Regions from separate parts of the Microbulbifer celer genome, predicted to be linked through region 3. Evidence: predicted binding sites of a transcription regulator. Region 3 holds the regulator's gene; each other region holds the start of a gene.
The links. Region 3 encodes LexA, which represses DNA repair genes until DNA is damaged. Its sites were predicted from a motif close to ACTGTNTNTANANACAGT; they were not measured.
Positions count from the first base shown of each region.

Region 1: the regulator LexA is predicted to act here: its motif matches at 7,597-7,614, upstream of uvrD (DNA helicase II).
Region 2: the regulator LexA is predicted to act here: its motif matches at 6,929-6,946, upstream of recN (DNA repair protein RecN).

Region 1 is NZ_CP087715.1:3,861,919-3,872,691, reverse strand. It holds gene groL (chaperonin GroEL) at 1-1,630, shown strand, start outside; gene LPW13_RS16085 (lipase family protein) at 1,747-2,916, opposite strand; gene LPW13_RS16080 (DUF4198 domain-containing protein) at 2,919-3,353, opposite strand; gene LPW13_RS16075 (hypothetical protein) at 3,679-3,969, shown strand; gene LPW13_RS16070 (TRAP transporter substrate-binding protein) at 4,057-5,190, opposite strand; gene uvrD (DNA helicase II) at 5,335-7,563, opposite strand; gene hexR (transcriptional regulator HexR) at 7,894-8,748, shown strand; gene LPW13_RS16055 (DUF4153 domain-containing protein) at 8,770-10,539, shown strand; gene LPW13_RS16050 (multidrug effflux MFS transporter) at 10,677-10,773, shown strand, end outside.
Region 2 is NZ_CP087715.1:282,185-292,957, reverse strand. It holds gene dapB (4-hydroxy-tetrahydrodipicolinate reductase) at 1-196, opposite strand, end outside; gene LPW13_RS01090 (DUF885 domain-containing protein) at 694-2,535, opposite strand; gene dnaJ (molecular chaperone DnaJ) at 2,693-3,817, opposite strand; gene dnaK (molecular chaperone DnaK) at 3,968-5,902, opposite strand; gene grpE (nucleotide exchange factor GrpE) at 6,061-6,666, opposite strand; gene recN (DNA repair protein RecN) at 6,973-8,625, shown strand; gene LPW13_RS01065 (1-acyl-sn-glycerol-3-phosphate acyltransferase) at 8,810-9,403, shown strand; gene fur (ferric iron uptake transcriptional regulator) at 9,486-9,893, opposite strand; gene LPW13_RS01055 (outer membrane protein assembly factor BamE) at 10,267-10,614, shown strand; gene LPW13_RS01050 (RnfH family protein) at 10,754-10,773, opposite strand, start outside.
Region 3 is NZ_CP087715.1:1,878,855-1,889,627, reverse strand. It holds gene topA (type I DNA topoisomerase) at 1-1,692, shown strand, start outside; gene LPW13_RS07925 (DUF6586 family protein) at 1,692-2,219, shown strand; gene LPW13_RS07920 (hypothetical protein) at 2,306-2,563, shown strand; gene lexA (transcriptional repressor LexA) at 2,711-3,319, opposite strand; gene LPW13_RS07910 (LOG family protein) at 3,499-4,140, shown strand; gene LPW13_RS07905 (DUF6763 family protein) at 4,248-4,583, opposite strand; gene LPW13_RS07900 (TetR/AcrR family transcriptional regulator) at 4,855-5,484, shown strand; gene nagZ (beta-N-acetylhexosaminidase) at 5,572-6,585, shown strand; gene LPW13_RS07890 (mechanosensitive ion channel family protein) at 6,729-7,844, shown strand; gene LPW13_RS07885 (cold-shock protein) at 8,128-8,343, shown strand; gene LPW13_RS07880 (DUF819 family protein) at 8,440-9,675, opposite strand; gene LPW13_RS07875 (CsiV family protein) at 9,782-10,675, opposite strand; gene mfd (transcription-repair coupling factor) at 10,769-10,773, opposite strand, start outside.

The sequences.
Region 1 (10,773 bases), 2.0 Mb from region 3:
GACCGTGAAGTTTTCCGAAGACGCCCGCGAGCGCATGCTGGCCGGTGTAAATATTCTGGCCGATGCCGTCAAAGCCACCCTGGGCCCCAAGGGGCGCAACGTGGTGCTGAGCAAAAGTTTTGGTGCCCCGCGGGTAACCAAAGACGGCGTGTCCGTGGCCAAGGAAATCGAACTCAAAGACAAGTTCCAGAACATGGGCGCGCAGATGGTGAAAGAGGTCGCCTCCAAAACTGCCGATATTGCCGGTGACGGCACCACCACCGCCACCGTGCTGGCCCAGGCCCTGGTACGCGAAGGCCACAAGGCCATCGCCGCGGGCATGAACCCGATGGACCTGAAGCGCGGCATCGACACCGCGGTCAAAGCCGCTGTGGAGGAGCTGGCGGAACTGTCCAAGCCCTGCGACGACACCAAGTCCATCCGCCAGGTGGGTACCGTATCCGCAAACTGGAACGAAGATATTGGCGAGATAATCGCCGAGGCCATGGAGAAAGTGGGACGCGACGGCGTGATCACCGTGGAGGAGGGGAAATCCCTGCACAACGAACTGGAAGTCGTGGAAGGCATGCAGTTCGATCGCGGCTATCTGTCCCCGTACTTCGTTACCAACCAGGAAAAGATGCAGGTGGAGTTGGATAACCCCTACATCCTCCTGTTCGACAAAAAGATCAGCAATATCCGCGACCTATTGCCGATCCTGGAATCGGCCGCCAAGGAAAGTCGCCCACTGTTGATCATTGCCGAGGATATCGAAGGCGAGGCACTGGCCACTCTGGTGGTGAACAATCTGCGCGGGATTCTCAAAGCGGCGGCGGTCAAAGCGCCGGGCTTCGGCGACCGCCGCAAGGCGATGCTGGAGGATATCGCCATCCTCACCGGTGGCACCGTGATTGCCGAGGAAGTCGGCCTGACCCTAGAGAACGTACAGTTGGCGCAGCTGGGCAGTGCCAAGCGGGTAGTGATCGGCAAGGACCGCACCGTGGTGGTGGACGGTGCCGGCGACAAAGCGGCCATCGACAACCGTGTGCAGCAAATCCGCGGCGAGATCGAAGCCTCCAGTTCCGACTATGACAAGGAAAAACTGCAGGAACGCGTGGCCAAACTGGCCGGCGGTGTTGCGGTGATCAAGGTGGGGGCGGCCACCGAAGTGGAAATGAAGGAGAAAAAAGATCTGGTGGATGACGCCTTTCACGCGACCCGCGCAGCGGTAGAAGAAGGCATCGTGGCCGGCGGTGGCCTGACCCTGGTACGGGTGGCGGACAGCCTGCGCGGTCTGGACGGAAAAGGCGGCCTGAAAGGGGCCAATGACGACCAGCAGGTAGGTATCAATATCGCCCTGCGGGCGATGGAAGAACCCTTCCGCCAGATCGTCGGCAACGCCGGCGTCGAAGGCAGCGTTGTACTGAACAAGGTACGCGCAAACGAACCGGTCAATTACGGCTACAACGCCCAGACTGGCGATTACGGCGATATGCTGGAATTCGGCATCATCGACCCGGCCAAGGTGACCCGCTCTGCACTGCAGAACGCCGGTTCCATCGCCGGACTGATGCTGACCACCGAAGTGATGGTGGCAGACAAGCCGGAAGAAAAACCATCAGAAGCGGGGGCTGATGCCTACGATTTCTGATTCTCCTTCCACTCATCCAAACCCCAGTGCTTTGTTTCGGGGCCGCAAGGCCCCTTTTTTATCAGCCTGTCCCCCGGTCTTTGAATGTTTTTTCAATACCAAGGTGCGGGTGTCGATCAGATGCCACGCCCGTCCGCGAGGGTTGCACTCAGCGCCTGCTTGCTGATGTCGTTGACCTTGCTCGAGAGCTTCATCAACAGATTACGTAGAAAGTCCTGGCTCACATTGACGGAATCCGGCGCGGTTCCCATACCCAGAAATTGCATGATTTTCTTCACCAGCAACACCACCAGGCTGACGCCGGTGCTCAACATATCCACCCCCTTCTGCAGAATCATGGCTAACTGATCCATCAGGGTGAAATAAGTGGTTGCGGTAAAGTTGATGACCCGGCCCGCATACTCCATGCACTTTTTGACTACATAAATAATCGCGTCATTCAGCCATTCGATCGCCGACATGGTCTGCCCGACAATCGCCTTGGACTTCAGCCAGGCCTCGATACCGCTATCGGTTTTCGCGGCCGGCCTCATTGCCTGTATATCCTCCCAGCACTTTTTGTCTACGGAATCCTGATAGAGAGCCATATCGTGGTAGGTCTTCCAGGGTATCAACCCCGGCGAAGGCAGGAAGAAGTCCCGCTCGGTACTCGGTGTGTGTACAAAAGGCCAGATCGGAATACAGGGGACAATATCGGTACGGTGATAAGCACGGAAAATATTCTCATCGTTGAGCAGCTTGGTGCACTGCTCGGAAAAGCCAATCAGGCCCACTCGCGGGCTGCCAAATGAATACAGTTTTGGCTGATGATTGGTCGTTTTCTGTATCCATTCGGCGGCGATCGTCGCCAGTGCACCACCCAGGCTGTGACCGAGGCAGTGAACATGTGTGCCCCCCGGCAACGAGTCGACAAAGGGGCGGATCTGCGGCAGCATCGAGTGGAAGGCCTTGTTGAAGCCATCGTGTACCGGTTGTCCATTCGCCGAAGGTGACAGGGTCAGATTCAGGTTGGTCAACCAGTCTGCCAGGTACTGAGTACCGCGAAACAGCACAAAGGCATTACCTTTCAGATTATTCTGCCCCACCAGCAAAAAACCGAACGCGGTTCTCACCTTGATAAACGCCGGCCCTCCGGTTTTACCCTTCAACATGTTTTCTTCGTAGAAGCACAGGTGACCGCCATACTCATGGTTCAGATGCTTAATCGCATCTTCCAGAATCGGGAACTTCGTCAGGGCATATACCTGATTGGAAAGACTGGCTGCTTGTGTTGGTGTCAGTTTCATAATTAAAAAATATCTTCCTTGACGTCGGGAACCACATCCCATTTACATTTGGTGATGAACGGTTGCCTGTCCACGTTGATGACTTCATCTTCTTGCGTGAGTTCGCAGACAACCACCAGGGGCTTACCCCTGGCTTCTGCATTCTCTTCCCGCTTGCGCTTGACTCCTGACCAGATTTTGAATTCCTCGTCATTAAAGGAAACATTGATCAGTTGCCCGACCACAAACTCCTGTGGCAGTAAATTGACAATGTGCCGCTCAAAGATAGGGGGGAGTTCAAAGCGCCCTTCACTATCGGTTACCGTCTCATCCTGCTTCTTTTTCTGGAAATCAGTGGTTCTGATAACCCGAGCACCGGAAACCGGCTTGCCTTCAAATAAAATCACGCCGGAAATACCGGAAAATGTACAAACCTTACCTGTATCCAAAATAGACATAGCAAACAAATAACCCGGGAAAGTTGCCAGAAAAATGCACAATAGCAATCTGCGCAGCATTGTAATGAATACCCTGAAAATGATGATGCAGCGCAACCAGAACGCGCCACAATCCAGTCGAATATAAATCTCTCACCGCTAAAGTCAAAAATATAAAACGGTGTCAGAGTCAATTTTAATATGCGCTGTTTTCTGGCGGCATATGGACCGCGATAGCCCCAGAAACACCAGGTGACTGGTAAATCCGTACCAATTTGACGGCAGTCCACGTTCGGCGGAAGAATACACATCAACGCACAGCAATTTTTATGACAGGGAGAAGTCGATGATCTTGAACGCAGCCATAATCGCGGCCACTTGTACCATCGTTTTTTACGCGGGCCTCGCCATTGCCCGCAGAACCCGCAGCAAGCTTTATCAGGGATTGATCCGTATCGGTGCCGTGGTGTTGACGCTTGCGTGTATCGGCATACTGCCGATGCTGATGAATGTCAGCGTTGCCACTTCCGGGCTGGCCGGACGTTATATGCTGTTTACGCTGATTGGCGGTGCGCTGGTTTACAAGCTGGTGTTGGTAAGATTTATTCCGATACCGGCGGAAAACTCCGAACCGTAAGCGAGATATATCAATCTATCGAGAACCATAGCGGCATCCAGGCATATGGAGTCTTGTTGTCTCTACACCTGGATGGCCAGCCCCTCATCACTGCACATCCCGCTCCCGGGTCTGGTAATACGCCTCTTCACTGATCTGGTGATAGGGGATCACCTGTGATTCAAATTCCTTGAAGGCTTTGTAGACTCGATTGAACTGAGGGTCTTCCGCGGCAGTCTCGGCCATGATCTGCGCGTTGATTTTCTTCAGGTGCGCAATCACGTCGTCCGGCAGGCGCCGCAGCTCTACGCCGTGCTCGTCCACCAACTCTTTCAATGCGCGGTTATTGCGCGCGGTGTATTCGTCGAGCATATCCTGGTTGGCGTCTCGGGCAGCGGTGCGCACAATGGCCTGGAGGTCTTCGGGGAGTTTTTCGAAGGCGGTCTTGTTGATGAGGATTTCAAGAATCGAACCCGGTTCGTGCCAACCCGGGTAATAATAGAATTTGGCGATCTGGTGGAAGCCGAAGGCGAGATCGTTGTAGGGGCCCACCCATTCGGTGGCATCGATCACACCGGTCTGCAGGGCGGTATAGAGTTCGCCACCGGGAATGGTGACTGCGGTACCGCCGGCGCGGTTCAGGACCTCGCCGCCGAGACCGGGGATACGCATTTTGAGCCCCTGCAGGTCTTGGACGGAATTGATTTCCTTGTTGAACCAGCCCGCCATCTGCACCCCGGTGGAGCCGCCGGCCATGGGGATCAGGTCAAACGGTGCGTAGAGTTCTTCCCACAGTTCCAGGCCACCGCCATAGTGCAGCCAGCCATTCATTTCCTGCGCGTTCAGGCCAAACGGCACCGCGGTAAAAAACTGTGCCGCCGGCACCTTGCCCTTCCAGTAATAGGCCGCGCCGTGGCCCACCTGGGCGGCACCACTGGAAACCGCCCCGAATACGCCCATCGCCGGTACCAGTTCACCGGCGCCGAAGACCTTGATCTTCAGGCGGCCGTTGGACATGACATTCACTTTCTTTGCAAAGCGTTCCGGCGCGCTGCCGAGGCCGGGGAAGTTTTTTGGCCAGGTGGTGACCAGCTTCCATTCGAAGGTTTTCTGGCCCGCATTCTCGATAGAAGTGACGGTGTGCTCCTGATCGGAGCGGGAAACCACCAGCGCGCCGAAGGTTAATACCAGCAGTGCGAGCAGGCCGAGAATGACGGGGGGATACCAGTTTATTTTTTTCATGTCTTTTTTGATTTTTATTCTTTGTTTATTCCATCATCCCGGACTTGATCCGGGACCCAGTGGAGGGCGTGGATTTATGATTGCGCCCGCCCCGGTGGTTTACTGGATCCCGGCGTTTGCCGGGATGACGTTTTGGTCGTTGTGTTATAGGGGCTGCAACTTGGCCATGGATACTACCAGCCACTTGCTGCCCACATCGTCAAAGTTGACCTGTACCCGCGCGCGCGGGCCGTTGCCTTCGAACTGGGTGACGGTGCCTTCGCCGAACTTGGCGTGCTCCACACGGCCGCCCAGGGCCAGCGGTGGCAGGTCATCATCGAATTCGGGCGCTGCGTCGGAGTAGGGGTTGATGCCTCCTCCCAGCTTTCCATAGTTGGGCTGGAACAGCGGCTTGGAAATTTCGCTCTTCAGGCGCACTTCGTGCACGTATTCCACCGGGATTTCACTTACAAAGCGCGACGGCTTGTTGAAGGTCTCGCTGCCGAACAGGCGGCGGCTTTCCGCATAGGTGATATACAGTTTCTGCATTGCGCGGGTAATACCCACGTAACAGAGGCGACGTTCCTCTTCCATGCGGCCCGGTTCCTGCGCCGACATTTTGTGCGGGAACAGGTTTTCCTCCACTCCGGCCATGAACACCAGTGGGAACTCGAGGCCTTTGGCGGAGTGCAGGGTCATCAACTGCACCGCATCCTCAAACTCGTCTGCCTGACCTTCGCCGGCATCCAGCGCGGCGCTGTCGAGGAACTGGTTGATCAGCGGGATCTCTTCCTCGTCCACCGCTTCGCCATCGGCATCTGCGGTGGGTACGCCGTCGAAGGAGCGGCAGGCGCTCACCAGTTCCTGCAGGTTCTCCACCCGGGTCTGGCCTTTCTCGCCTTTTTCCTTGCCGTGGAATTCGATCAGGCCGGACTGCTCCACCACCAGCTCGGCGATATGCTCGAGGGTCTTGTCGGTGCTCTCTTCGTCCAGGGTGTCGATCAGGTTGAGGAAGTTGGCCAACGCATTGCCGGCGCGGGCGGCGAGCACTTTCTGCTGCAGCATCCTGGCGGCGGCGTCCCACATGGAACTGCCGTGCTCGCGGGCGAATTCCCGCACCAGGTCCACGGTGCGCGCGCCGATACCGCGGGTGGGGGTATTGACCACGCGCTCGAAGGAGGTGTCGTCGTGACGATTGGTGATCAGGCGCATATAGGACAGCGCATTCTTGATCTCCAGGCGCTCGTAGAAGCGCTGACCACCATAGATACGGTAGGGTACCTGTTCCCGCAACAGCCCCTCTTCCAGCACCCGCGACTGCGCATTGGAGCGGTACAGGATCGCGACGCTGTCGCGGCGGTTGCCTTCGCGCACCCAATCCTGGATCCGCTGCACGATAAACCGCGCCTCATCCTGTTCGTTGTAGGCGGAATACAGCGAGATCGGCTCACCCTTGTCACCCTCGGTCCACAACTCTTTACCAAGACGCCCGGTGTTGTGGGCGATCACCGCGTTGGCGGCATTGAGGATGGTGCTGGTGGAGCGGTAATTCTGCTCCAGACGCACGGTCTGCACGTCTCGCAGGTCCGCCTCGAAGTGCTGGATATTCTCGATCTTGGCCCCGCGCCAGCCGTAAATCGACTGGTCGTCATCGCCTACCGCAGTGATCCGGCACTCATCCCCCGCCAGCAGGCGCAGCCAGGCGTATTGAATAGTGTTGGTGTCCTGGAATTCGTCCACAAGGATGAACGGGAAGCGGCGGCGATAGTGGGCGAGGATGCCGTCGTTATCACGCAACAGCTCATGCGCGCGCAGCAGCAACTCGCCGAAATCCACCACCCCCGCGCGCTGACAGGCGGCCTCGTAGGCAGTGTAAATACCCACCATGGTCTGCAGCCAGGGGTCGCCGGTGAGCTGGATATACTGCGGGCGGATGCCCTCGTCTTTCTGCGCGCCAATCCACCACTGGGTCTCCCGCGGCGGCCACTTCTTCTCGTCCAGCCCGATCTCGTTCTGCACCCTTTTGATCAGGCGCAGCTGGTCGTCGGAATCGAGGATTTGGAAGTTCTGCGGCAGCTTGGCCTCTTGCCAGTGGGCGCGCAACAGGCGGTGGGCGAGGCCGTGGAAGGTGCCCACCCACATGCCGAAAGTGTTCACCCCCAGCAGCTCTTCAATCCGGCCGCGCATCTCGCGCGCGGCCTTGTTGGTGAAGGTCACTGCCATAATGGAGTAGGGGGAGGCCCCCTCCACCTGCATCAGCCAGGCGATACGGTGCACCAGCACCCGGGTCTTGCCCGAGCCGGCACCGGCGAGAACCAGTTGGTTGCCCGGGGGCGCGGCTACGGCCTCGCGCTGGGCGTCGTTGAGGGGGTCTAAGAGTTCTGATACGTCCATGGGCGGGGATTGTATCAGAGGAATCGTGGGTTACCTGTTCATATAAACAGGTTTTTGGTGTCAGCCGGAGGGAATGGTGGATGCTTTCTGGTAATCCATCCGACAGGATAACCATCCCACTGCGGTGGCGGAACTGCTGCCGGGTGAACCTTTGCGGGACACGCCGTAAACCCATCCATGGGGGCTCGGCTGCGGCCGTCCTGGCCGCAGACGGTCCCGCAAAGGTTCACCCGGCATCAGCTCCTTCGCGTCTGACATCGTCGCATCAATACTCGCCAGCGAAGGCCTGTGCCGCTAAACTGCACAGCTTGAACCATAGAAGGTAGTGTCGTGAAGCCAGCGGAAGTCACGCAGAAGATCAGCGAGCAACTGAGTTCCATGCGCAAATCGGAGCGCAAAGTTGCCGAATTCATCCTCGCCAATCCCGACGAAATCATCCATATGCGCATCGTCGACCTAGCCACCGAGGCCCAGGTGAGCGAGCCTACGGTGGTGCGTTTCTGTCGCGCCGTCGGCTGCTCCGGATTCCAGGAATTCAAACTCAACCTCGCCCAGCAGCTGGCCTCCAGCCCCAGTTTCGGCCAGATTGCAGTCACCGAAACCGACACCATCGCCGAGTACAAGCGCAAGGTATTTGACTCCACGGTCGACACCCTGTTGAACGTGCGCGACAAGATCGACGCGCGTGCGCTGGAAGCCGCGGTCAGCGCCATCGCCGCCGCCAACCGGGTGGAATTTTTCGGTTTCGGCGCCTCCGGTGCCGTCGCCACTGACGCCCAACACAAGTTCTTCCGCCTGCAGCTGGCCGCCGCGGCCCACTCCGACCATCACATGCAGAGCATGTCCGCCATGAGCATGCACCCCGGTGATGTGGTGGTGGCCATCTCCCAGAGCGGGCGCACCTCGTCGCTGCTGCGCTCCATCGATATGGCCAAGGCCCAGGGCGCCACGGTGATCGGACTCGGTCCCAGTGGCTCGCCGGTGACCCGCAAGGCCAGCATCCCGCTGGAAGTGGACGTGGAAGAAGATATAGAGCTGTATACCCCGCTGTCGTCCCGCATCGCCCATCTGGTGGTGATCGATGTGCTCGCCATCGGCGTCGCCCAACGCAAGGGACCGCAGTTGCAGGAACACCTGCTGAAACTCAAGCAGGGGCTGTACAACCTGCGGGAAGAAAAGCACTAACACTAACCGGAACCAGGGTGTATGCAGGGAAGCGACACAGATTCAGTCTCAACCGCAGAGCCTTCGCCGTTGTCCAGCGGTAATCGAAAGGCCATCCTTGCTACCGCCCTGATCCAGGGGCTCGCGCTCTATCTACTGAAAGCTCTGCCGGCGGCAGAGAGCTGGTCGCCGGTGTGGCTGTACTTAAGCTACACCCTGGTAATCGCGATTCCACCGCTGGTGATCCTCACCATCGCCCCCCGACTGGCCCGCCATGCCTGGTGGGTTGTCACCGCATTTGCCGCGCTGCTGGCGCTGGTGGCCGGCTACCGCGGCTATCAATGTACCCCGAGTGATACCTTTAACTGTGGCTGGCCCCATGAACTGGCCGTTACCGCCGGCATCGCCACGTTTATCGTCGCTTTCCTGCTACGCGCCAGCGCCGTCGGCCGGGAACGTCTGACCCGCCCGGATTACCCGTCGCTGTTTCACTATTCCTGGGACAATGCGCTCACCGCCGGGCTGACGCTGGTATTCACCGCCATCTTCTGGATGATCCTGTATCTGTGGCAGGCTCTGTTCAAGCTGGTGGGCATCGATTTTTTTCACCAGCTTTTTGGCGAGGACTGGTTTTTCTATCCGGTGACCTGGCTGGTGGCGGGCAGCGGCGCGATCCTGTTCCGCTCGCAGCAGAGTTTTGTACTGACATTGAAACGGTTGCTGCGCACCATGCTGGTGGCACTGCTGCCGCTGCTGGCGGTACTCACCATCGTGTTTCTCGCCACCCTGCCATTTACCGGCCTGCAGCCCATCTGGGATACCGGGCGCGGCAGTGTACTGCTGCTGTGGCTGGTGGCGCTGCTGTTCTTCTTCACCAATGGGGTAATCCAGGATGAGTTTCCGTTCCAGCGCTACCCGCTGTGGATCAACCGGGTTCTGCTGCTGGCCCTGATTGTCACGCCGTTTTATGCCGCCTTCGCGCTGTACGGACTGTTCCTGCGTGTGCAGCAATACGGTTGGACCCCCGAGCGGCTGTGGGGAATGGTGGTGGCACTGACCCTGGCGCTGCTGGCATTGACCTACAGTATTTCGATTCTGCGCCGCGGCGGGCAGTGGGCGGAATGGCTGCGACGTATCAACACCGGGCTGGCCTTCTGGATACTGGCGATCTGCCTGATCACCCAGTCCCCGCTGTTGAACTTCTGGAAAATCAGCGCCGACAATCAAGCGTCACGGCTACTCGAAGGCAAGATCGAACTGGCGGAGTTCGACTTCTACTTTCTGCGCCACAAGCTCGGCCGCCCCGGTCTCGACACCCTGCGCTCACTGGAGCAGGAAACGATCATCCGGCAGAACCCGGAAATCGCACGCTATATACAATCCCTGATGGACCCCGGACTGAACGCCTTTGATCACCGGCAGAACCCCCTGCGCGAAGACAGCGAAGCAAAGCAACTGCGCAATATCGAGGTACTGCCCGCAGGCGCGTCCCTGCCTGAGAACTTTAACGTCCGACACATTGGCCGCACATGCCTGCGCGATAACGATTGCGTATGGCTGCGCAGGGATCTGGACGGTGACGGCGAAGACGAAGTGCTGCTGTTTTCCCTGTACCGCAACCGGCAACTGACCACTACCGTGTTTTATCGGGAAGGCGGTCGCTGGCAGCGCCTCTCAAGTTCCGGGCGCAGCTTCGATCAAACGTTCGAGGTGCTGAAGCGCAAGCTGTCAGATGAGAGTCTCGAACTGCGCCCGCCCCGTTGGCAATCGCTCTATATCGGCGATGAATTGCTGTTTGATCCTACACAGTAGTCTGCTGCGCGAACAAATCCCCCGTTGTTATGGAATCGCCCCTTCGCGCCCGTTAACATGCCGCGGCACCCAAAGCCTGCACAAAGTCTATCCTTGTTCAGGCCGGGTCCGCACCTCCCCGCTGTATCCGAGTTTTTATGTCGCCAAATCTGCTCAATGCCGAAGGCAAGCCACCGCGCTGGCTCGCACCCTGTCTCGCTGCACTGGTAGCGCTGACGCCGTTTGCCATCGATA
Region 2 (10,773 bases), 1.6 Mb from region 3:
GGCTATCCACAATGGCCACGCCGTTGCGACCAAGCCCGGCCACTTCGCCCGCGTCTGCGCCTGTCAGGCTGGATCCGGGGCGAACGATCGCCGCAGAGAGCTTCGCAGTGCCCGCCGCTTCCGCCTGGGTGAGCGCTTCCGCCAGCGAGCGCCCCATCCGCCCGCCAAACCCCGTTACCGCCACTTTCACTGTCATAACCCTGCCTCCTGTCTGTGTGCCCGCACTGACCATCTGTCCGGTCAGTAAAAGGCGCGGATTCTAACCTGAATTTCGCAACCGGCAATACTGCGACGGCTGCGGTATCCGCAGCGTCAGACTCGGTGAAATACGCCATATTGACCACAGAGTATTACTTGCCGCGCAGTTTTCCTTGTCTATGCTTTCAATACACGTTGATTGGAGCGCCAAGCATGTCTGCTGAAGTCCGCGAACCATTCTGGTCCAACTTTTCCGCTACCGTCGGTGTCCTGCTGATGTTTTTTCTGCTTTCCAGTAATCAGGTGCATGGCCAGGAGGGGCCGGGGGAAGGCTCCTGGAAAGAATATGACGGTATCACTGACCGGGCGCCCCCTACCTCACACTCGACCTCATTGCGGAACAGCGGGACAAAGTGAACAAAACTCTGAGCCAAGTCTGAATCAAAATTGGCGTACTGCAGGCGAGCAGTACGCTAATGCCCCTAGCGGTCTGGGTCAGACCTCAGCTTCCAGTGAGACCACCCACTCATCGACTGCCTGCTTCAGTACCGATAGTGGCAACGCGCCATTCCCCAGCACCAGGTCATGGAATGCTCGAATATCAAAGTCCTCGCCCAGTCGCTCCTTTGCGTACTCGCGCAGACGTAACATCTGCAGGTGGCCAATCTTATAGGAGCTCGCCTGCCCCGGTTGTACCAGATAGCGGTTAATCTCAGTGCGTACGTCGCGCGGGCTCATCCCCGTCTTTTCAATCATGTAGGCTTCAGCCTGCTCGGGTGTCCAGCGCTTGCGATGCAGACCGGTATCAACCACAAGGCGTACCGAGCGGAACATCTCCGCCTGCAGCCGCCCGAGATCACCGAGCGGATCGCCTTCATAGACTCCCATCTCAGCAACAAGCTGCTCGGCGTAAAGCGCCCAACCTTCAGTGAAAGGACTTGGATTAAGGATGCGTCGCAGTAGCGGTAGGTCTTCGAGGGTTTGATTTAACGATATTTGGAAATGATGCCCAGGCGCCCCCTCGTGATATGCGAGTGTCGGCAGGCTCCAGCGATTTTTCGACTCGATATCACCGAGATTAATAAAGAAGGTTCCCGGCCGCGAACCATCCATCGCCGGCGGAAAATAGTAGCCTCCGGGAGAGGTTGCCTCTGCATGCTCCGGGACCGGCAGTACCTGCAATGACTGCTCCGGCACTCGGTTAAAGTATTTGGGGATCAAAGGTTCAAGGCGTGCAATGGCCGCCTCAATATCGGCAACCACGTCAGCCCTGCCTGCCTCAGAATCCTCATAGCCATATCGCGGGTCTTTCGCGAGTATCGTCAGCCGTTCCCCCACGCTACCTTCAGTCAACTCTCGACTGCGCAGCAACTCATCCATCTCCTGCTCAACACGCGCGACTTCTTCAAGTCCAATTTGATGAATAGCTTCAGCGTCAAGATCAGTGCTGGTATTCCAGCGTAGTGCCGCATCATAAAATGCCTTACCGCCAGGCAACGCCCACACGCCCCTGTTCGGCGGATTTTCAGCGAGAGTCTCCTCCAAGCGCGCTAACAGCCGTTGGTAAGCCGGGTTGGTGTGTTGTTGAACAGCTTTTTCTGCCAACCCCAACAGAGACTGGCGTCGCCCGGCGTCGATTTCGGAAACCCCTTCCAGTTTATCCCGCAGTGATTCAACAAAAACATTTGCGCCAATTTCCGCTGCCAGTAACGTCCGAATCTGCGTAGCCGCGCCCTCCAACGCCACCTTCGGTGGTACGACCCCATGCTCCGCCTGCATATCGAAGTTAGCGAGAACCTGGTCGAGCTTTTGACCAATGGCTCTCAGTCGGGCGATGTAGTTCAGGGCGTCGTCCTCATCCGCGATGGCGTGATGATTTTGCATGAACTGAGGAATCATCACCGGAATGCTGAATAGCTGGTCGACAGCGTATACCGAGCCTCCACCTGGCATCCAGGCAGGCGCCCATTCAAACGCCAGCAGATCGAGCTGAGTCCGGTATAACCAGGCCGCCATATCGTGGCTCCAGCGCTCCTGCCCTGCCAGCGTTTTACGATCAAACTCACCCAAGGCCTCCAGCGCCTGCTCAAACTCAGTGCGCAACTGGGCACGCCGTGGTAGTGATACATCACTCATCAGGTGAGACAGATCGTCTATCCCATCATCCTTGAGCCCTAATATACTGCGCAGTTCCGGGTCTGCATTGATAACCTGAGAGGTGAATTCATCCAACTTTTGGTGAAAGCTGGTCGCAGTGCCATTTACTTCATCTGCAACAGCAGACGCCATTAAAGGCGCGGCAGCGCTGAGGAAAATAGTCAAAAGCAGCTTTTTCATCTGATATCCCTTTTATTATGTAAGCTGGTGAAGAAGCAGATATGAGACCTTTCATACTGCCCGGTAAGCACACCAGTGATCAATGCAGGGTTTATCATCCACGCACAAAAAAACCGGCAAAGGTGCCGGTTTTTTTGGTGCTGCACTCTGCGTCGCGTTACAGCTTCATATCCCCAAAGAAGCTCTTCACACCCTCAAACCAACCGGTCTGGCGCGGAGAGTTCTTCTTCTCGCTCAGAGTGTCGGAAAATGCTTCCAGCAGCTCTCTCTGCTTGGCTGTCAGGTTTACCGGGGTTTCCACCACCACACGGCACAGCAGGTCGCCGGCGGGGCCACCACGTACCGGGGTGACGCCTTTCCCGCGCAGGCGGAACAGCTTGCCGGTCTGGCTCTCGGCCGGGATCTTCAATTTCACTTTGCCGTCGAGTGTGGGCACTTCCATCTCACCACCAAGCGCCGCGGTAACGAAGCTGATCGGCACTTCGCAATACAGATTGCGACCGTCCCGCTGGAACAGTTCGTGCTCGCGCACCATCACCTGAACGTACAGATCGCCGGCGGGACCACCATCCGGCCCGGCCTCGCCTTCACCAGCGAGACGGATACGATCGCCGGTGTCTACCCCCGGCGGCACCTTGACCGACAGGGTTTTGGTCTCTTCCACGCGTCCGCGACCGTGACAACTGGTACAGGGATCGGTGACTACAGTGCCCTTTCCACGACAGTTGGGGCAGGTCTGCTGTACCGAGAAAAAGCCCTGCTGCATGCGCACCTGGCCGACACCGCCACAGGTGCCGCAGGTCTGGGGCTGGGAACCGGCCTTGGCACCGGAGCCATGGCAGGTGCCACAGTTGGCCAGGGTAGGTATCTTGATCTTGACCGTGGTGCCGCGCACCGCATCTTCGAGATCCAGATCCAGGTCGTAGCGCAGGTCAGACCCACGCTGCGGGCCGCGACGACCACCACCAGCGCCGCCACCAAAGATATCGCCAAACACGTCACCGAAAATATCGGAGAATCCGCCGAAGCCGCCAGCACCGGCACCGCCCGCCTGACCGTCTACACCGGCGTGGCCGAACTGGTCATAGGCCGCTTTTTTCTGTGGATCGGACAGGACTTCGTAGGCCTCGTTGGCCTCCTTGAATTTGTTCTCCGCCTCTGCGTCGCCGGGATTGCGGTCCGGGTGAAATTTCATTGCCACCCGGCGGTAAGCTTTTTTCAGCTCCTTTTCGTCCGCCCCCTTGGAAACACCGAGGATTTCGTAGTAATCGCGTTTGGACATAGCTCTGTGTGTTCTTTTTAAACTGCTCTCTTTTTCAGGGGCGCCGTATAACAGCGCAAGGCGCGACGGCCCAATCGAGTGATCAGACAGCCGCGCCCCTGAGCGAGTAAGCTGCAAGCAGCCACCGGTGAACCCGGTGGCCGTCAGTGCTTACTTATCTTCTTTCTTGTCGTCTTTGACTTCTTCGAACTCAGCGTCCACTGCATCGTCACCACCGGACTGCTGGGCCTGTTCGGCCTGCTCTCCGGCCGCTTCGCTGGCCTGGGCCTGCTCCGCGTACATCTTCTGGGCTACCGGGCCAGAGGCTTCGGTCAGCTTGGTGGTCGCGGCTTCCATGGCAGCCTTGTCGTTGCCTTTCACCGCTTCTTCGGCTTCGGCAAGCGCGGCGTCGATCGCAGCCTTCTCTTCCTCAGTCGCCTTGTCGCCTGCTTCTTCCAGGGTCTTTTTGGTGGCCGAGATCAGACCGTCGAGAGTGTTGCGGGTAGTCACCAGCTCCTCGAACTGTTTGTCCGCTTCGGCATTGGCCTCGGCGTCCTGCACCATCTGGTCGATCTCTTCCTCGGACAGGCCGGAAGAGGCCTTGATCACGATGGACTGCTCTTTGCCGGTGGCTTTGTCTTTAGCGTGCACGTGCAGGATACCGTTGGCATCGATATCGAAGGTCACTTCGATCTGCGGCATGCCGCGCGGCGCGGGCGGAATATCGGCCAGGTCGAATTTGCCCAGCGACTTGTTCTGCGCCGCCTGTTTGCGCTCGCCCTGAACCACGTGGATGGTTACAGCGGTCTGGTTGTCGTCCGCGGTGGAGAACACCTGAGACTTTTTAGTCGGGATGGTGGTGTTCTTGTCGATCAGCGGTGTGGCAACGCCACCCATGGTTTCGATACCCAGGGTCAGCGGGGTGACGTCCAGCAGCAGCACGTCTTTTACGTCGCCGGCCAGTACCGCCCCCTGAATGGCGGCACCCATGGCAACCGCTTCGTCCGGGTTCACGTCTTTGCGCGGCTCTTTGCCGAAGAACTCGGTCACTTTGGACTGTACCAGCGGCATGCGGGTCTGGCCGCCCACCAGAATCACTTCGTCTACACCGGATGCTGCCATATCGGCATCCGCCAGTGCGGTTTTTACCGGCTCCAGGGAGCGGGTAACCAGGTCTTCTACCAGACTTTCCAGCTTGGCACGGGTCAGCTTGACCACCAAGTGCTTGGGACCGGTGGCGTCTGCGGTGATGTACGGCAGGTTCACTTCGGTCTGCTGGCTGGAGGACAGCTCAATCTTGGCTTTTTCCGCGGCTTCCTTCAGGCGCTGCATGGCCAGGGGATCGCCCTTCAGGTCGATGCTCTGCTCTTTCTTGAACTGTTCGGCCAGGTAGTCGATCAGACGCAGGTCGAAGTCTTCACCACCGAGGAAGGTATCACCATTGGTGGACAGTACTTCAAACTGCTTCTCGCCATCGACGTCGGCGATCTCGATGATGGAGATATCGAAGGTACCACCACCCAGGTCGTACACCGCGATGGTGCGGTCGCCGCCGGCTTTGTCCATGCCGTAGGCCAGTGCAGCTGCAGTAGGCTCGTTGATGATGCGCTTCACATCCAGACCGGCAATGCGGCCGGCGTCTTTGGTTGCCTGACGCTGGGAATCATTGAAGTAGGCCGGCACGGTGATCACCGCGGCGTCTACTTTCTCACCGAGGAAGTCTTCCGCGGTTTTCTTCATTTTCTTCAGTACTTCGGCAGAAACCTGTGGCGGTGCCTTCTTGTCGCCCTTCACTTCTACCCAGGCATCGCCGTTTTCGGCTTCAACGATGGAGTAAGGCACCATCTTGATGTCTTTCTGTACCACATCGTCTTTGAACTTGCGGCCGATCAGGCGCTTGACGGCGTACAGGGTATTCTGCGGGTTGGTAACCGCCTGGCGCTTGGCGGACTGGCCGACCAGTACTTCGTTGTCATCGGTAAACGCAACGATGGAGGGGGTTGTACGATCGCCCTCTGCGTTTTCGATAACACGCGCCTTGTCGCCGTCGAGTACTGACACACAGCTGTTGGTCGTACCCAGGTCGATGCCGATGATTTTTCCCATTGATCTGTATCCTCACTTTGCGGCGCACGCCGGCTCTGGACTATTCTGCCTGGCCTCAGCGCTGCGCGATTGAATTCGGTTGCTTGCTTATATTGGTGCCGTCGCCCCGTTTTCAAGGGCCGATGACAAATCTCCGTCTCGCAGTCAGCAAAGCGCTGTTACGGCGCCTTGCTGACCACCACCATTGCCGGACGGATCAGGCGGCCGTTGAGGCGGTAGCCCTTCTGGAATACGTCCAGCACGGTGTTCGGCTCCACATCGCCATTCGGCACCTGGGTCATGGCCTGGTGCAGCTCCGGATCGAAGGGCTCGCCCGCCGGATTGATCACTTCCACGCTGTACTTGACCAGGGTGTCGATAAAGGACTTGTGGGTCAGCTCGATACCCTCGACCACGGCTTTATGCGCCTCGTGCTCGGTATCGATGGTGGAAAGCGCGCGCTCCAGGTTGTCCACAACCGGCAACAGGTCTTTCAGCAGCTTTTCCACGCCGAACTTGTGTGCCTTCTCCACATCCTGCTGAGCGCGGCGACGGGCATTCTGCACTTCCGCCTGGGCGCGCAGCACCATGTCTTTGTGCTGTGCCAGCTGCTCGTGCAGAGACGCGATCTCGGCGTCCTGTGCACTTTCATCGGCGAGCTCTTCATTCAACGCCTCTTCCGCGGCGTGCTGCTCCTCTGGCGAGGGCGATTCCACTTCTGCGGCCGGGTCTGCTGCCTGGTCGCCGGTTTCGATCTGCTCTTCTTCGCTGCGCTCTTTGGCCACTGCTGTCTCCGTCTGTGTCCGTCGGCAATCTGCCGGTTAGGTCAAAAACCGGGGATACCCGGCAATGCAGGGCTATATGGGGTCACCCTCCGGCACTTCAAGGTGCCGGCTTCAGGCACATGCAATCTGCCTATTCGACCCACACGCTCGCGGGCAGCACCCGGATTGAATCCCCTAGCAGGGTATAGTGAAGTCTGCCCTCCGGCGAACCGCGATTACCCCGCATTTGGGCCCCGCAGCGATTGAAAGCCCGCCGCCATATACTGTATAAACAACCACTACTTTAACCGGTATAAAAACAATCTTATGTTGCTGCACCTGTCTATCAGTCAGTTCACCCTGGTCGACCAGCTGGAGCTGGAGTTCGGCCGCGGAACCAGTACCCTCACCGGCGAGACCGGTGCGGGCAAATCCATCACCCTTGATGCCCTGGGCCTCGCACTGGGGGATCGCGGCAATGCCGAGCTGGTGCGCCCCGGTGCCAAGCGTGCCGATATCCACGCCACCTTTGATATCAGCGAGCACCAGGAGGCCCGCACCTGGCTCGAGGAACACGAAATGGACGCGGGCCGCGAAGTCATCCTGCGCCGCGCCATTGGCGCCGACGGCCGTTCCCGCGCCTATATCAATGGTCAGCCGGTGACCCTGCTGCAGCTGCGGGCTCTGGGCGAACAGCTGATCGACATCCACAGCCAGCACGAACACCAGTCGCTGCTGAAAAAAGACACCCACCGCCGCCTGCTGGATGAATACGCCCATGCCGAGGGCCAGTGCGCCGAAGTGCGTATTCACTTCAAGCACTGGCAGGATCAGTACCGCCGCTATCGCAAACTCGCCGACAGTGCCGAGGAGACCCAGGCCCGCCGCAATCTACTGGAATACCAACTGGAAGAGCTGGAACAGCTCGACATCAAACCCGGCGAAATCGAAGAACTGGAAAGCGAACAGCGCCAGCTGGCCAATGCCGGCGATATTCTGAACGGCAGTTACCAGCTGGCAGCAATGCTGAACGGCGGCGAGGGTGATATCGCCGAGCAACTGCACCGCGCGCTGCAGCTGGTGGGTGCCATGCCGGAGCAGAGCCCGGCGCTGGTGGAGGTGGCACAGATGCTCGACAGTGCGCGGATTCAGGTGGATGAAGCCGCGAGTACACTGTCGCGCCATGTGGACAGTTTTGAAATGAACCCGGAGCGGTTGGCGGAAGTGGAAGAGCGCCTGTCCGCCATCTACTCCACCGCCCGCAAACACCGGGTACAGCCGCACCAACTGGCAGACCTGCAGCAGCAATGGCGGCAGGAACTGGACGAGATCGGTGCACCGGATACCCTCGACAAGCTGGCGGGAGAGTGCGAACAGCTGGAGCAAAACTACCGCGACAGCGCGGCCAGGCTCAGTCAACTGCGCGCTGCGGCCGCTACCCGACTGGCGGAGGCGGTCAACGCCCAACTGGCGGACCTCGCGATGCCCCATGCGCGAGTGGAGTTGGCACTCACTGTGCTGGAAAAGCCTGCCGCCACCGGCCTTGAAGAAGTGGAAGTACTGATCGCCACCAACCCCGGGCAACCGGCCCGCGCCCTGAGCAAGGTCGCCTCCGGCGGTGAATTGTCGCGTGTAAGCCTGGCGATTCAGGTGGTCACGGCGCAGACGTCCCGCACCCCCACCCTGGTATTTGACGAGGTGGATGTGGGGATCGGCGGCGTCACCGGTGATGTGGTGGGGAAGCTGCTGCGTCAGCTCGGCGAGCGCGGCCAGGTCATCTGTGTGACCCACCTGGCGCAGGTGGCAGCCCGCGCCCACCGCCAATACCTGGTGGAAAAGCACAGCGATGGCGCCTCTGCGTTTGTGGCCCTGCGGGAACTGAAAGACGCCGAACGCAGTGCGGAAATCGCGCGTATGCTGGGTGGTGAAGCGACCGCACAATCCCTGGCGCACGCCGAAGAGATGCTGTCGCGCGCCTGAGCAGTCACAGATAGAGCGGCGCCGGGACCGCAATTGACCGAAAGTGGCAGCCAATTCATTTTATACTGTCGCGCTCTCTGAATCAGATAAACCTCCGCGCGCGGATATGCCCGTCCTACACTCTCAAAAATGATGAGTGGACTCGGCTACCCCGGATTAGCGGACATAGAATTGCGGTCACACCATGCAGACAACCATTTTCAACACCCCCATCCTTACGCCCTGCCTGCGCCTGCTTGCCCGGCTACTGCTGAAGTTACACGGTTGGAAAGTCGTTGCCGATGAGCGCGCGCTCAAGTTGAAAAAATATGTCCTGCTGGCGGCGCCACACACCTCCAATTGGGACGGCTATTTCTTTATTCTCGCGGCTCTGAAACTGAAGGTAAACCCGCAGTGGATGGGGAAAGACAAGCTGTTTCAATTCCCTCTCGGCGGTACCATGCGCTGGTTTGGCGGTATCGCGGTCAACCGCAGCAAGGCTAACAATCTGGTGGAAGCCACGGTCAACCAGTACAACGCCCGCGAACAGCTGGTGATTGCCGTGCCCCCGGAAGGTACCCGCGGTCGCACCGAGCGCTGGAAAACCGGCTTCTATCACATCGCCCGCGGGGCTGCGGTGCCAGTGGTGTGCGGCTTTATCGACTTCGCCAGGAAAGAAGTGGGCATGGGACCGGTGATGGAAATGGGCGAAAGCCTGGCCAAAGAGCTGGCGAGGTTCGGTGCGTTTTATGCGGATAAGGTCGGCAAGTACCCGGAGGACTACACCGCACCGGTGTAAATTCAGGCACAAACCAGCTACAAACAAAAAGGGAGCTTGCAAGCTCCCTTTTTTGTGCTTTATCTGTCGACGAGCCGATCGCTCAGTCTTTCTTCTTTACATACAGTACCAGGCTGTGCCCGGTCAGCTCGTAACCGTGTTCTTCCGCAATCTGGTGCTGCAGCTCCTCGATCTGTTCGTTGTGGAATTCGATTACCTTGCCGGTATCGGTGCACACCATGTGGTCGTGGTGATCGCCTCGATCCAGCTCGAAGACGGAATGGCCGCCGTCAAAGTTGTGGCGAATCACCAGGCCGGCGCTTTCGAACTGGGTCAACACCCGGTATACGGTGGCAAGGCCCACGTCTTCCCCGGCTTCCAGCAGCAGCTTGTACACATCCTCGGCGCTCAGATGCTGCTCACTGGCATTTTCCAGCAGCTGCAGGATTTTGACTCGCGGCAAGGTGACTTTGAGGCCCGCTTTGCGCAGTTCCTGATTTTCGTTCGACATGAGTAGTAACTTTCCGGATGTGTGTGTATGTGCTCGTAATCATTGTGCCCCGCCTGTCGGCAGGCAGATAGATCGGGTATTATCCACGCACAAAGCAGGCAGCGGAACCCCAGTATACTTTTTGTTCAAACCGCGAAGTTTTGGCCTTGCTGAAGCGATTTCCGCCGGACATTGGCCGCCTGGGGAACTAAATCCCGGAATCAGCGCCTATTATCAGGCCTTTCTGGTGCCCGGTCACTCTGCGCAGCAAGTACAGGCGCCCAGTTCGCCACCTGTACTCGCTGCCAATTGGCCGGCTATGCTGTCCGGTAGCGCTCGCGCACCGGCGATCGCCAATGTAATGAATCAATAAAAATTCCAGATGGAGCATTCAATGCCCGCAGTTGTAAAAGTCCTGGCTCTTGCCGTCCTCTGCAGCCTCGCCACCGCCTGCAGTCTGTTCAAATTCCCTGGTGTGCACCGGATTGAAGTGCAGCAAGGCAACATCGTGAACCAGGAGATGGTGGACCAATTGAAGCCGGGCATGACCCGCCGTCAGGTACGCTTTGTGCTGGGCACACCGCTGCTGGAAGATACCTTCAACCCCAACCGTTGGGATTACGTCAATCGCGTGCGCGACCGGGACGGGGAAGAAACCCAGAAACGTTTCACCGTCTACTTCAATGGTGACCAACTGATCGCCACCAGTGGCGACTGGCAACCGGCCAGCTGGCCCGGCTGAATCGGTGACCGAACCCGCGAGTAGCGCCTGTGCGTTGCTCGCCCCCTGCTGTTCCGTACTCTGCTAGGCCTACTTACCCTCCGACTCCCGGCCTCGACATCCGCTTGCCGCTGGATCTACTTTTCCGCTGCCGCCAGGTCTATTTTTCCGCTTGCCGCC
Region 3 (10,773 bases):
CCCAACCGCTACAGCAGCAAAGAGGGCGCGCAGGAGGCGCACGAAGCGATTCGTCCTTCGGATGTACGGGTCAAACCGAATACGCTGTCCGGTATGGAGCGCGATGCCGAGCGTCTGTACACCCTGATCTGGCAACAGTTTGTGGCCTGTCAGATGACGCCGGCCCAGTACACGTCCACTTCAGTGGTTGTCTCGGCGGGAGACTTCGAGCTGCGTACCCGCGGGCGCGTGATCCGCTTCGACGGCTTCCTTAAAGTCGCGCCGCCTCCCGGTAAAAAAGATGAAGACCTGGTGTTGCCCGACATCAAGGTCGGCGAAAAGCTGAATCTGAAAAAGCTGGATCCGAAACAGCATTTCACCAAACCGCCGGCGCGTTTCAGTGAGGCGGCATTGGTAAAAGAATTGGAGAAGCGCGGGATTGGCCGACCCTCCACTTATGCATCGATTATCTCCACAATTCAGGACCGCGGGTACGTACGCCTGGAGAATCGTCGTTTCTACGCGGAGAAGATGGGCGATATCGTCACCGACAGGCTCAGCGAGAGCTTCAAAAACCTGATGGATTACGGCTTTACCGCGAACCTCGAAGAGTCCCTCGACCAAGTTGCGGAAGGCGACCGTGGTTGGAAAGATCTGCTCAACGAATTTTTCGCTGACTTTTCCTCGCGATTGGAAGTCGCGCAGGATGCCGACAACGGCATGCGGCGCAATTCCCCTACGGATACCGATATCGAGTGCGCAAAATGCGGTCGGCATATGCAGATCCGAACCGGTTCCACCGGGGTATTCCTCGGCTGCTCTGGTTACGCCCTGCCGCCCAAGGAGCGTTGTACCAACACCATGAACCTGGTGTCGGGGGAAGAGGCGATCGATGCGGACAAAGACGAAGATGCCGAAACCCGGCAGTTGAGGGAAAAGCACCGCTGCCCGAAATGCGGCACCGCGATGGACAGTTACCTGGTAGATGAGCAGCGCAAGCTGCATATCTGCGGTAACAACCCGGATTGCACCGGGTTCGAGGTAGAGAAGGGCACCTTCAAGATCAAGGGCTATGATGGTCCGGTGATCGAGTGCGACAAGTGCGGCCACGATATGCAGCTGAAGTCCGGCCGCTTTGGCAAGTACTTTGGCTGCACCAACGAAGAGTGTAAAAACACGCGCAAGCTGCTTAAGAGCGGCCAGCCTGCGCCGCCCAAAATGGACCCGGTGCCCATGCCGGAGCTGCCTTGCGAGAAAGTGGATGACACCTACATTCTTCGCGATGGTGCGTCCGGGCTGTTCCTGGCGGCGAGTCAATTCCCGAAAAACCGCGAGACTCGTGCGCCGCGCATTAAAGAGCTGCTGCCGCACAAGAACGAAATCGACCCGAAATACAGCTTTCTCTTCTCTGCCCCCGCAGAGGATAACGAAGGTCGGGACACCGTTGTTCGCTTCAGTCGCAAGACGCAAGAGCAGTACGTGCAGTCCGAGGAGGACGGTAAAGCCACGGGCTGGAAAGCGTTCTATCGCGATGGCAAGTGGCAGGTAGAAGCGCCCGCGGCTAAGAAGGCGCCTGCGGCCAAGAAAAAGCCCGCAGCGAAAAAAGCGCCCGCAGCGAAAAAGAAGGCCGCTGCTAAAAAGGCACCCGCCAAGAAGAAAGCGGCCGCTAAAAAAGCACCGGCCAACAAGAGCACCACTACCCGGAAATCCTGATGAGTAACCCCTATACCGGCACAGTGGCTTCCGCGGTGCGCAAAAGCCAGCTGTTGCTGGCTTCTGCCTCAACACTGCAGGAAGCCTCGGGCGCAGGCAATATGCTTGAGCGCCAGGCGCTCATAGAGGGGGCCGTACTGCAGTTGTGGCGGGCATTCAGGGCTTTTCTCGCGGAGCAGTCCCATCAGCTTCAATTGGGTGTAGAGCCGGAAACTGCGCGGGACCTGGGGCGTTACGCCGAGGCCGCCAACAAAGTCAGTGCTGAGGTCACGGAACTGTGCAACCTGGCTGACAATCCTGACAGCTGGGTGGTTGCGCTGCAGTCCGCCTGGCGGGGGTTGTTAATACCCGGGCAATCCCCGCTCACTGCGGCAGGAGCCCAGAGATCGTCAGCGGTTAATCTGATTCCGATGGCGGAACTCAGGGACGATCCGGCAGCAGCGTTGACCGCTGAGTCTGTCCTGGAATGGCAGCAGGCACTCATCGAGCTGGTGACTCGTCAGCGCGCTCAGGGGCAGGAGTGGTGAAACGGCAACGGTCGCCGGCGCGCGACTGATCCCGTTCCCACCCTGTGTTACACTGCGCGCAAATCCCGCTGTAACTGGAGAAGTGAATGTCCACCGAGACCTACGAGATCATCGAGTTGTCCAATGGCGACGTGGCCCTGCGCCGTGCCGGCCACAAGGAAGACCCGTTGGTGCGTATCCAGTTCTCTGAGGAAAGCCTGCATTTTCTGCGCGAGCACAAAATTGCCATCGCTCGTGCCATGCTGGAAGCCGGGATCGAGGCCGTGCAGGATATCGGGGCCCTCGAAGCAGACGCTTTCGAGGAAGACGAGGCGGTAGACGTGACCGAGCACACCATTCACTGAACAGGTTTGACTCACTGAGCAAACTTGGATGTGAAAGCGGCAATTCGCAGTATGTCAGAACCAAAAACAGGGCCATCGGGCCCTGTTTTTGGTTGTGGTGTCAGAGGGAGAATCCGACGTTTAGTGTCTTAGTCCGGCCACATCGTATCAGTCGGCGTGTTGGCGAATCACGCCGACCGCCAATCCTTCGATGGCGAAGTTCTTGTCTCGCATATCCACCTGAATGACGTCAAAATCCTCGTTTTCCGGCAGTAACTGCACCGTTGCCTGATTGCCGCGGCGACGGAAGCGTTTGACCGTTACTTCATCTTCAATCCGCGCAACCACAATCTGGCCGTTGCGAATGTTCTCGGTGCGTTGTACCGCCAGCAGGTCACCGTCGAAAATGCCCGCATCCTTCATGCTCATACCGTGTACGCGCAACAGGTAATCCGCAGGGGGGTGGAAGAACTCTGCGGGAATCTCGCAATATTCCTCGATATTCTCTTCCGCCAGTATCGGGTTCCCCGCGGCAACGCGGCCGACGATGGGTAAGCCGCTCTGGTAGTCGGGAATGCGAATGCCCCGGGAGGCGCCGGCCACCATTTCGATAGCGCCTTTACGGGCCAGTGCCTTGAGGTGCTCTTCCGCCGCATTGGGGGAGCGGAAGCCCAGTTCCTGGGCAATTTCTGCGCGCGTCGGCGGGTACCCGGTGTCATCCAGGTAGGATTTGATCAGCTCGAGTACCTGAGTCTGGCGCGGAGTGAGATTCGTCATGGGCTTTCCTGTTGTCTGTATTTATATACAGTTGCTGGGATTATATACAGATTTGGTGTGTCTGCAATTCTCCAGCTGTATTTTTTACAGCTGCTAGACTTATAGGGGAGTCCCACTCCCAATTTGCACAATAAAAGTGATGATGAATTTGAGAGTGCGGCATATAAAGGAGAAGGCATATGCTGGATGCAAAAATGCCGGAAGCGTGGCGAGTGCTGCGCATTCAATCAGAACTGGTGGATGGTATTGAACGCCTGATCACGTTGAAGGGTGCGGTAACGGTTTTCGGCAGTGCGCGTTTCCAGGAGGAGGCGCCGGAATATCAGGAGGCGATGCACCTCGGAGAGTTGTTGGCCGGAGAGGGCGTGCCCGTGATCACTGGCGGTGGCCCTGGCCTGATGGAAGCGTGTAATCGCGGTGCATTTTCTCAGGCAGGTTCATCCATCGGGCTGAATATCGAGTTACCCTTCGAGCAGATTCCCAACGCCTACCTGGATATCAGTCTGAACTTTCGATATTTCTTTGTCCGCAAGTTCATGTTTGTGAAGCACGCGGTGGGCTTCATCGCACTGCCCGGTGGTTACGGTACCCTGGACGAACTGTTTGAAGCCCTTACACTCGTTCAAACACAAAAGGTGAGGCGATTCCCCATCGTGCTGGTAGGGAAGCGTTACTGGGCAGGATTGAAAGACTGGCTGCTCAATACCGTGCTTGAGTGTGAGTGCATAGACGCCGCCGATCTCGATCTGTTCTATCTGGTGGACACGGTCGACGAGGCTGCCGAAATCATTATCGAGTTCACCCGGGAAAAGAACGGGTAGATTGTTCGATACCTTTCCCTGGTATTTGGCCCCGCTCCTGGCGGGTCGCAGTGACTGATGGTGATAACCAATCTCTAGTGATAGCCCGTCACGTCGACTCGGCCGGCTTAATCGTCGAACTCGTCAGTGCCGGGAAAACTCTCGCCCTCGAGCTTATCGATGGCGCTGCGAGCGGAGTTGAAGATCGGACTGCGATAGCCGGTATCCTCCTCATCCTGCATTTCTTCTGCCACGGTGCCATAGCCGGCGTTCGGGTCCTCCGGTGCGGCGGCGCCAATCACCGGTAACTGCGGCCAGCTGTCGTAGTCGATTTCGCTCAGGGCGCCATCACTGTATTGAATTTCAATCGCTCGGCCGGGTTGATCCAGCGCTACGACTTCAAATACTTCACCGCTTTCAAAGTTCTCAAACCATCCGCCGATTTCCGGTGCAATTCTGGCCATGGGGTTTCTCCTGTATCTTCGGGAGAACGGCTTCCTGTCGCTCATTGTCATCATCTTGAAGTTGTTGAGCGCTCCGTAAGGCAGCGCCTCTGACTGCAATCTAATGTCCCCTGGCGTGGCCCGGTAGTACTTGCGCCATTCCAAAACGCATTGTTGTTGAATGAACGGAGGTGCTTGTAAGGGGGGCGGCTAGGCTCTGGATGTTCCATTCCGTGCCGGCTGTGCTAGTCTCCGGTTTAAACGCTTGTTTAAATTGTTGGTTTGAATGGGTATGAGTCAGCTTGATACCGTCAGCAGGATTCTGGATGCCGCAGAGGTGCTTTTCGCCGAGCGCGGTTTTACCGAGACGTCCCTGCGCACCATTACCAGTACCGCCGGAGTCAATCTCGCAGCGGTGAACTACCATTTTGGTTCGAAAAAGGAGCTGATTCAGGCTGTTTTCGAACGTTTCCTTACGCCTTTTACGGAAAGTCTCAATGCGGAACTGCGCCGTCGTGAGTCGCAGGGTGAGCATCTGAATCTGGATGACCTGCTACAGAGCCTGTATCGGGTTGCGCTGGCGGGTATGGCCCGGGAAGGGCGTCACCCGCAGCGGTTCATGCGGCTGCTGGGGCTGGCTTATACCCAGTCCCAGGGGCACTTACGTCGTTTTATCGTGGCGCGATACGGCGACAGCTACCGACATTTTGCCGGTTCCCTGCGCGATGCGTTGCCCGGGGTAGATCCGGTCACGCTCTACTGGCGCATGTATTTCATGTTGGGAGCCACGATATTTTCCCTGTCGAGCTTCGAGGCCATCGAAGCTATCCTGAGAGAGGATTTCGGCGCGGAGAGTAGTCTTGAAGAGACTCTGGCGCGGTTGGCGCCGGCCGCGGCGGCTATGTTGACGGCGCCCGAATAGTCAGCGCACCTGCACAGAAATCGTCAACTTGGCGTGTTCAGATATAGAGCCCGGTAAAGATAGAACCCAGTAAGAGGAGAGAAGATCATGACGGCACAAATTGGTCCGGTGATGATCGATGTAGAGGGAACAGCGCTCACTCAGGAAGACCGCGAGCTGTTGCAGCATCCGCTGGTGGGTGGGCTGATCTTCTTTGCTCGCAATTTTGAGGACCGCGATCAGCTGCAACAGCTGGTGGCCGAGATTCGCTCCGAGCGCCCGGAAATCCTCCTCGCGGTAGATCAGGAAGGGGGGCGGGTTCAGCGCTTCAAAGACACCTTTACCCGTATCCCGTCCATGCAGGCACTGAGTGCTCGGGCCGATGAGGCGCGACTCAGGGACGTCGGCTGGCTATTGGCAGCCGAGTTGCGCGCGGTCGGCGTGGACTTCAGTTTTGCGCCGGTATTGGATGCTGACGAGGATTTTTGCCGGATTGTCGGCGACCGCAGCTTTGCGGGAGACCCCCTGGCGGTAGCGAGCAAGGCCCGTCCATTTATGGCGGGAATGCACGAGGCGGGTATGGCGACCACCGGTAAACACTTTCCGGGCCATGGTCAGGTACTGGAAGACAGTCACGAAGAGTTGCCCATTGATCGACGTTCCCTGGAGCAGGTACTCGCCACCGATTGCACCCCGTTTACCGAGTGCATCCGCGCTGGTGAACTGGATGCAGTGATGCCGGCACATATCCGGTTTGAACAGGTCGACGAGCAGAATGTGGGTTTTTCACGCTACTGGTTGCGAGAGATTCTGCGAGCCCGGCTGGGATTTGACGGAGTAATTTTCAGCGACGATCTGACAATGGAAGGTGCCGGAGCGGTAGGGGGGTACGCCGAGCGCATCCACGCCGCACTGGGTGCGGGTTGCGATATGGGGATTGTGTGTAACAATCGCGCCGGTGCTCTGGAAACATTGGACGCGCTGGGCGACTTTAAGCCGGATCCGCAATCCAGTGCGCGTCTGGAGAAAATGCGCGGTGGAGGTGCCATAGGCAGTTGGGCGGATGTGGAGAAGATGCGTCGCTGGCACGAGACTCGCGAATGGCTGGCCTCCTGGGTGTAAAGGCGTTTTTTGTGGTCAACCACAACCGGGCTTTAATTTGCCGGGTTGCGTTCTCAATCGCGCTCTGAATCATTCATATAATTGCGCTCTCGATGGACTCATAAAAAGTTTCAAAACAACGATTATTGAAGTTGGAGTAAAGTGTGGATTCAATAAAAGCTTTCCTGCGTTCCCTGGTGGGGGATGGCCGGGTCTGGATTGCGGAAGTTTTTCTGATCGTCCTGCTCACTGCATTTGCAGCCTGGATTCTTGGGATTTTCATCAATCGCCTCAAGAAGCGCGCAGAGCGCACCGTCAATCCGTGGGATGATGCGTTAACCGCTTCAATCAATCCGCCAGCCTCTCTGGTTATATGGCTCGTGGGGCTTACACTCGCGGCCGCCCGTGCCGGGCGGGCCACTGAGGCGGAAATATACGGGTTCGTCACGAATTTGCGCGAGACCGGGTTTATCATCTTGCTGACCTGGTTTGCCATGCGCTTTGCCAACGCGGTGGAATCCAATCTGGTTGATCCGCGTTATATGAGCAAGCCGCTGGATGCCACTACGGTCCGCGCGATGGGCAAATTGGTCAAGGCATCGATACTGATTACCGCAGCCATGGTAGTGATGCAGCACTTCGGCTACAGCATCAGCGGTGTGCTTGCCTTTGGTGGTATCGGTGGCCTCGCTATCGGTTTCGCAGCCAAAGATATGCTGGCCAACTTCTTTGGTGGCTTGATGATCTATCTGGATCGCCCGTTCAAAGTCGGTGATTGGGTACGCTCACCGGATAAAGAGATCGAAGGAACCGTAGAAGATATCGGCTGGCGTCTGACCCGCATCCGCACCTTTGACAAGCGGCCGCTCTACATTCCCAACGGCGTATTTACGCAGGTTTCGGTGGAAAACCCCTCGCGTATGCTCAATCGCCGTATTTATGAAACCATCGGTATTCGCTATGAAGATGCGCAGCACATGGCTGCGATCGTGAGTGACGTGAAGAAGATGTTGCAGAGTCACCCGGAGATTGACACTAATCAGACGCTGATCGTCAATTTCAACAGCTTTGCGCCATCATCGCTGGATTTCTTTATTTATACGTTCACCAAAACCACGGACTGGGTGCGCTATCACGAGATCAAACAGGACGTGTTGCTGAAAGTCCTGGAAATTGTGGAGGATCACGGGGCTTCCTGCGCCTTCCCGACGTCAACCCTGCATATTGCTGAGCTGCCGGAACCCCAGGGCGCGGGTATGCAACCGGCTGGTGACAGGTGAGCCATCCGGTACCTTTATGTCTGAAGTGACATTAATTGGTTGGCCTTAATACTTAAGTGGTGATTTATTGCGCATTCTCAGTGTGAAGTAATATTAATTTCACGCTGAAGCCTAGACAGTGGCGCAATTTTGTCTAAGAATCAGTAGTGACTCGCTGGCATACAAAGCGGGCACTGAGACAGATGATTCGTCTGGTAGCAGTAACTGCTCAGGCAGTTGCAAACGGGGTATGTGTACCACCCGTTACAACGGTGGGCACGATAACAATAATGAGGTTGGTTTAATGAGTGATCGCGTAACGGGTACCGTGAAGTGGTTTAACAATGCCCGGGGTTATGGCTTTATCACCTGTGCAGAAGGTTCCGAAGATATTTTTGTGCACTACCGCAGCATCCGTGGCGAGGGTTATAAAACCCTGAATGAAGGCCAGGCGGTCGAATTCGAAATGCAAAAGGGCGATAAGGGCTTGCTGGCCGAAGACGTCGTTCCCTGCGAATAATCTGAATTCCGTATCACCCAATTGATCTGATCCGTCGGCGCACCGGAGTTCCGGTGCGCGAGGCGTTTTTGTGTTGAGCGAATTTTCTGATCAGGCTCAACCAGCGCCAACGACGCGCAGGAGCTGACCGCAGAACCAGGCCGCGTAGGTGCCAAGCGCATATCCCATAACGGCGAGCAGTACCCCGACAGGGGCAAGTGACGGATGGAAGGCGGCAGCGACCACCGGCGCCGAAGCGGCGCCGCCCACGTTGGCCTGGCTGCCTACTGCCATGAAGAAGGTTGGGGCCTTGATCAGTTTTGCCACCAGCAGTATCAGCCCCGCGTGAATGGCCATCCATATCAGACCGAGCAGGAAGAGCTCCGGGCTGTCTCTCAATGCGGTGATGTCCATATGGGTGCCGATTGTGGCCACCAGAAAGTAGATAAATACCGAGCCGATTTTAGCTGCACCTGCGCCTTCAAGTTTTTTCGCCGGGGTAAATGCGGCGATAACACCGAGCGTAGTCGCAATCACGATTAGCCAGAAAAACGGGCTGGTAAAGCTGAAGCGGGAGAGTCCCGGTGCGTTGGCCTGGAACCAGGGTGCCAGTACATCTGCAAAGCCATGTGCAATCGCGGTAATCCCGAAGCCCACCGCGGCGATCAGCATCAGGTCCTGAAGCGTCGGGTTGCGGGAATGCTTGCGCTGCATGGTCTCCACCCGGTCTTTCAATACCGTGATGGCCGTGGTGTCAGCACCCCGTCGGGCGTCGAGGTTTTTGGCATTGCCCGCCATCAATAGCAGAACCGCCATCCAGAGGTTTGCGACAATCACATCGACTGCCACCATGGCGGAGAATACCTGTCCCCCTACCTCGTAAATCTCTTTCATTGCCGCCTGGTTGGCGCCGCCACCGATCCAGCTGCCGGCTACCGTGGTCATGCCGCGCCAGATGGCGTCGGGTCCGTTACCATTGAGCAGGTCGGGATTGAAGACCGACATCAGGAGCAGGGCCAGCGGCCCACCAATCACTATGCCGAGAGTGCCGGTGAGGAACAGAATGAGCGCTTTGGGGCCGAGGTTGAGAATACCCTTGAGGTCAATACTCAGGGTCAGCAGTACCAGGCTGGCGGGCAGCAGGTAGCGGGAAGCGACGAAATACAGGTTGGATTCGTGGGCATCGATGATGCCGAACGTTGTCAGTAATGACGGCAGGAAATAGCAGAGCAGCAGTGCGGGTACAAAGCGGTAAAAGCGCTTCCAGAATCGGTTGTCGCTACTTGCGGTATGGAAGACAAAGCCGAGGATAACGGCCAGCATGCCCAGGATAATGGCGTCGTTGGTAATCATATTGCCCTGTATAGCGGATGATTGGCCTTTTGGGCCAGACGGTTACAAGTAACAAAGCGGCCCGGAGGCCGCTTTGTGAGACAGAGGGGTTGTCCGAAGAGGCTGCTTAATCCGCTTCCGGATCAGCTTTCACGGTGCGCACTTCAATCAGAACGCCCAGTTTGGGATGGTCAATGTAGTGCAGTTCACCGCTGCGCAGTCGCCGCTCTTCCCGCAGGACTGCAACCCGGCTCGCATAGACTGGCGCGGGGGTGAGTGTGGAGGCTTCTCCGTAGTTGTCGCCAGAGAAGACCGCCCTGTCTGCGCTGGTGCTGTAGCCGCTGTTGATGGCGGGGCTATCGGCGGATGTGTTGTCGAATCCGGCTGGTGCGCTGATGTCGCCGTCAATACCGAGCCCCAGCGGCTCGCTTTCCCGAATGGTGTGGGTCACCTTCGGGCGTTGAGGGATACGAATGCCCGTCGGTGTGTTGGAGTTGCCCTGGTTGGTTATCGGAGCCGCAGTGTCCATCGGCGGCTGGTCAAATTCCATAAACCACAGATCGGTGCTCACGTGCAGATAGCGGGAAACGCTCAGAGTGACACTGCCCTCCAGGGCATTGTGCTCACCGTGGCGAGGTCCGCCACTGATCAAAACGGCTGGTGCATTGCGCTCGTTGTGCAGTACCTGTCGCCAGGTTTTGTGAAACAACACCTGATGGCCCGATGCGCGGCGAAGGGCGGCTGCTTTGTTGTTCAGCAGATTGTCTGCGGGCTGCAGCGCCGGAACCAGAGGATCATCGGATGAAGGCGTGTCGAAATCCACCCACTGGCTGTCGTAGCCCAGGCGCGGGGCGGTGGGCCAGGTTTCCCGCGACTGGCTCATGCCGTTGTCGCGGCTGAATACCACCATCTCAATTTCAAACTGGGTGCCGGCGTAGCCTGCGGCCTGGACACCTGCCGAGAGCAGGGAGGCCAGGAGTGCGCCTCCCAGGAGGCTGAACCGTTGTCGCGTTCTGTTCATATTGTCTACCGCTTTATCATTGGGGTGAGCCCGGCGGGCAATGGCGCCTATCTTATCATCGCCCATGTTATCACTGGTTTCCGCCCGATTTCTTCAGT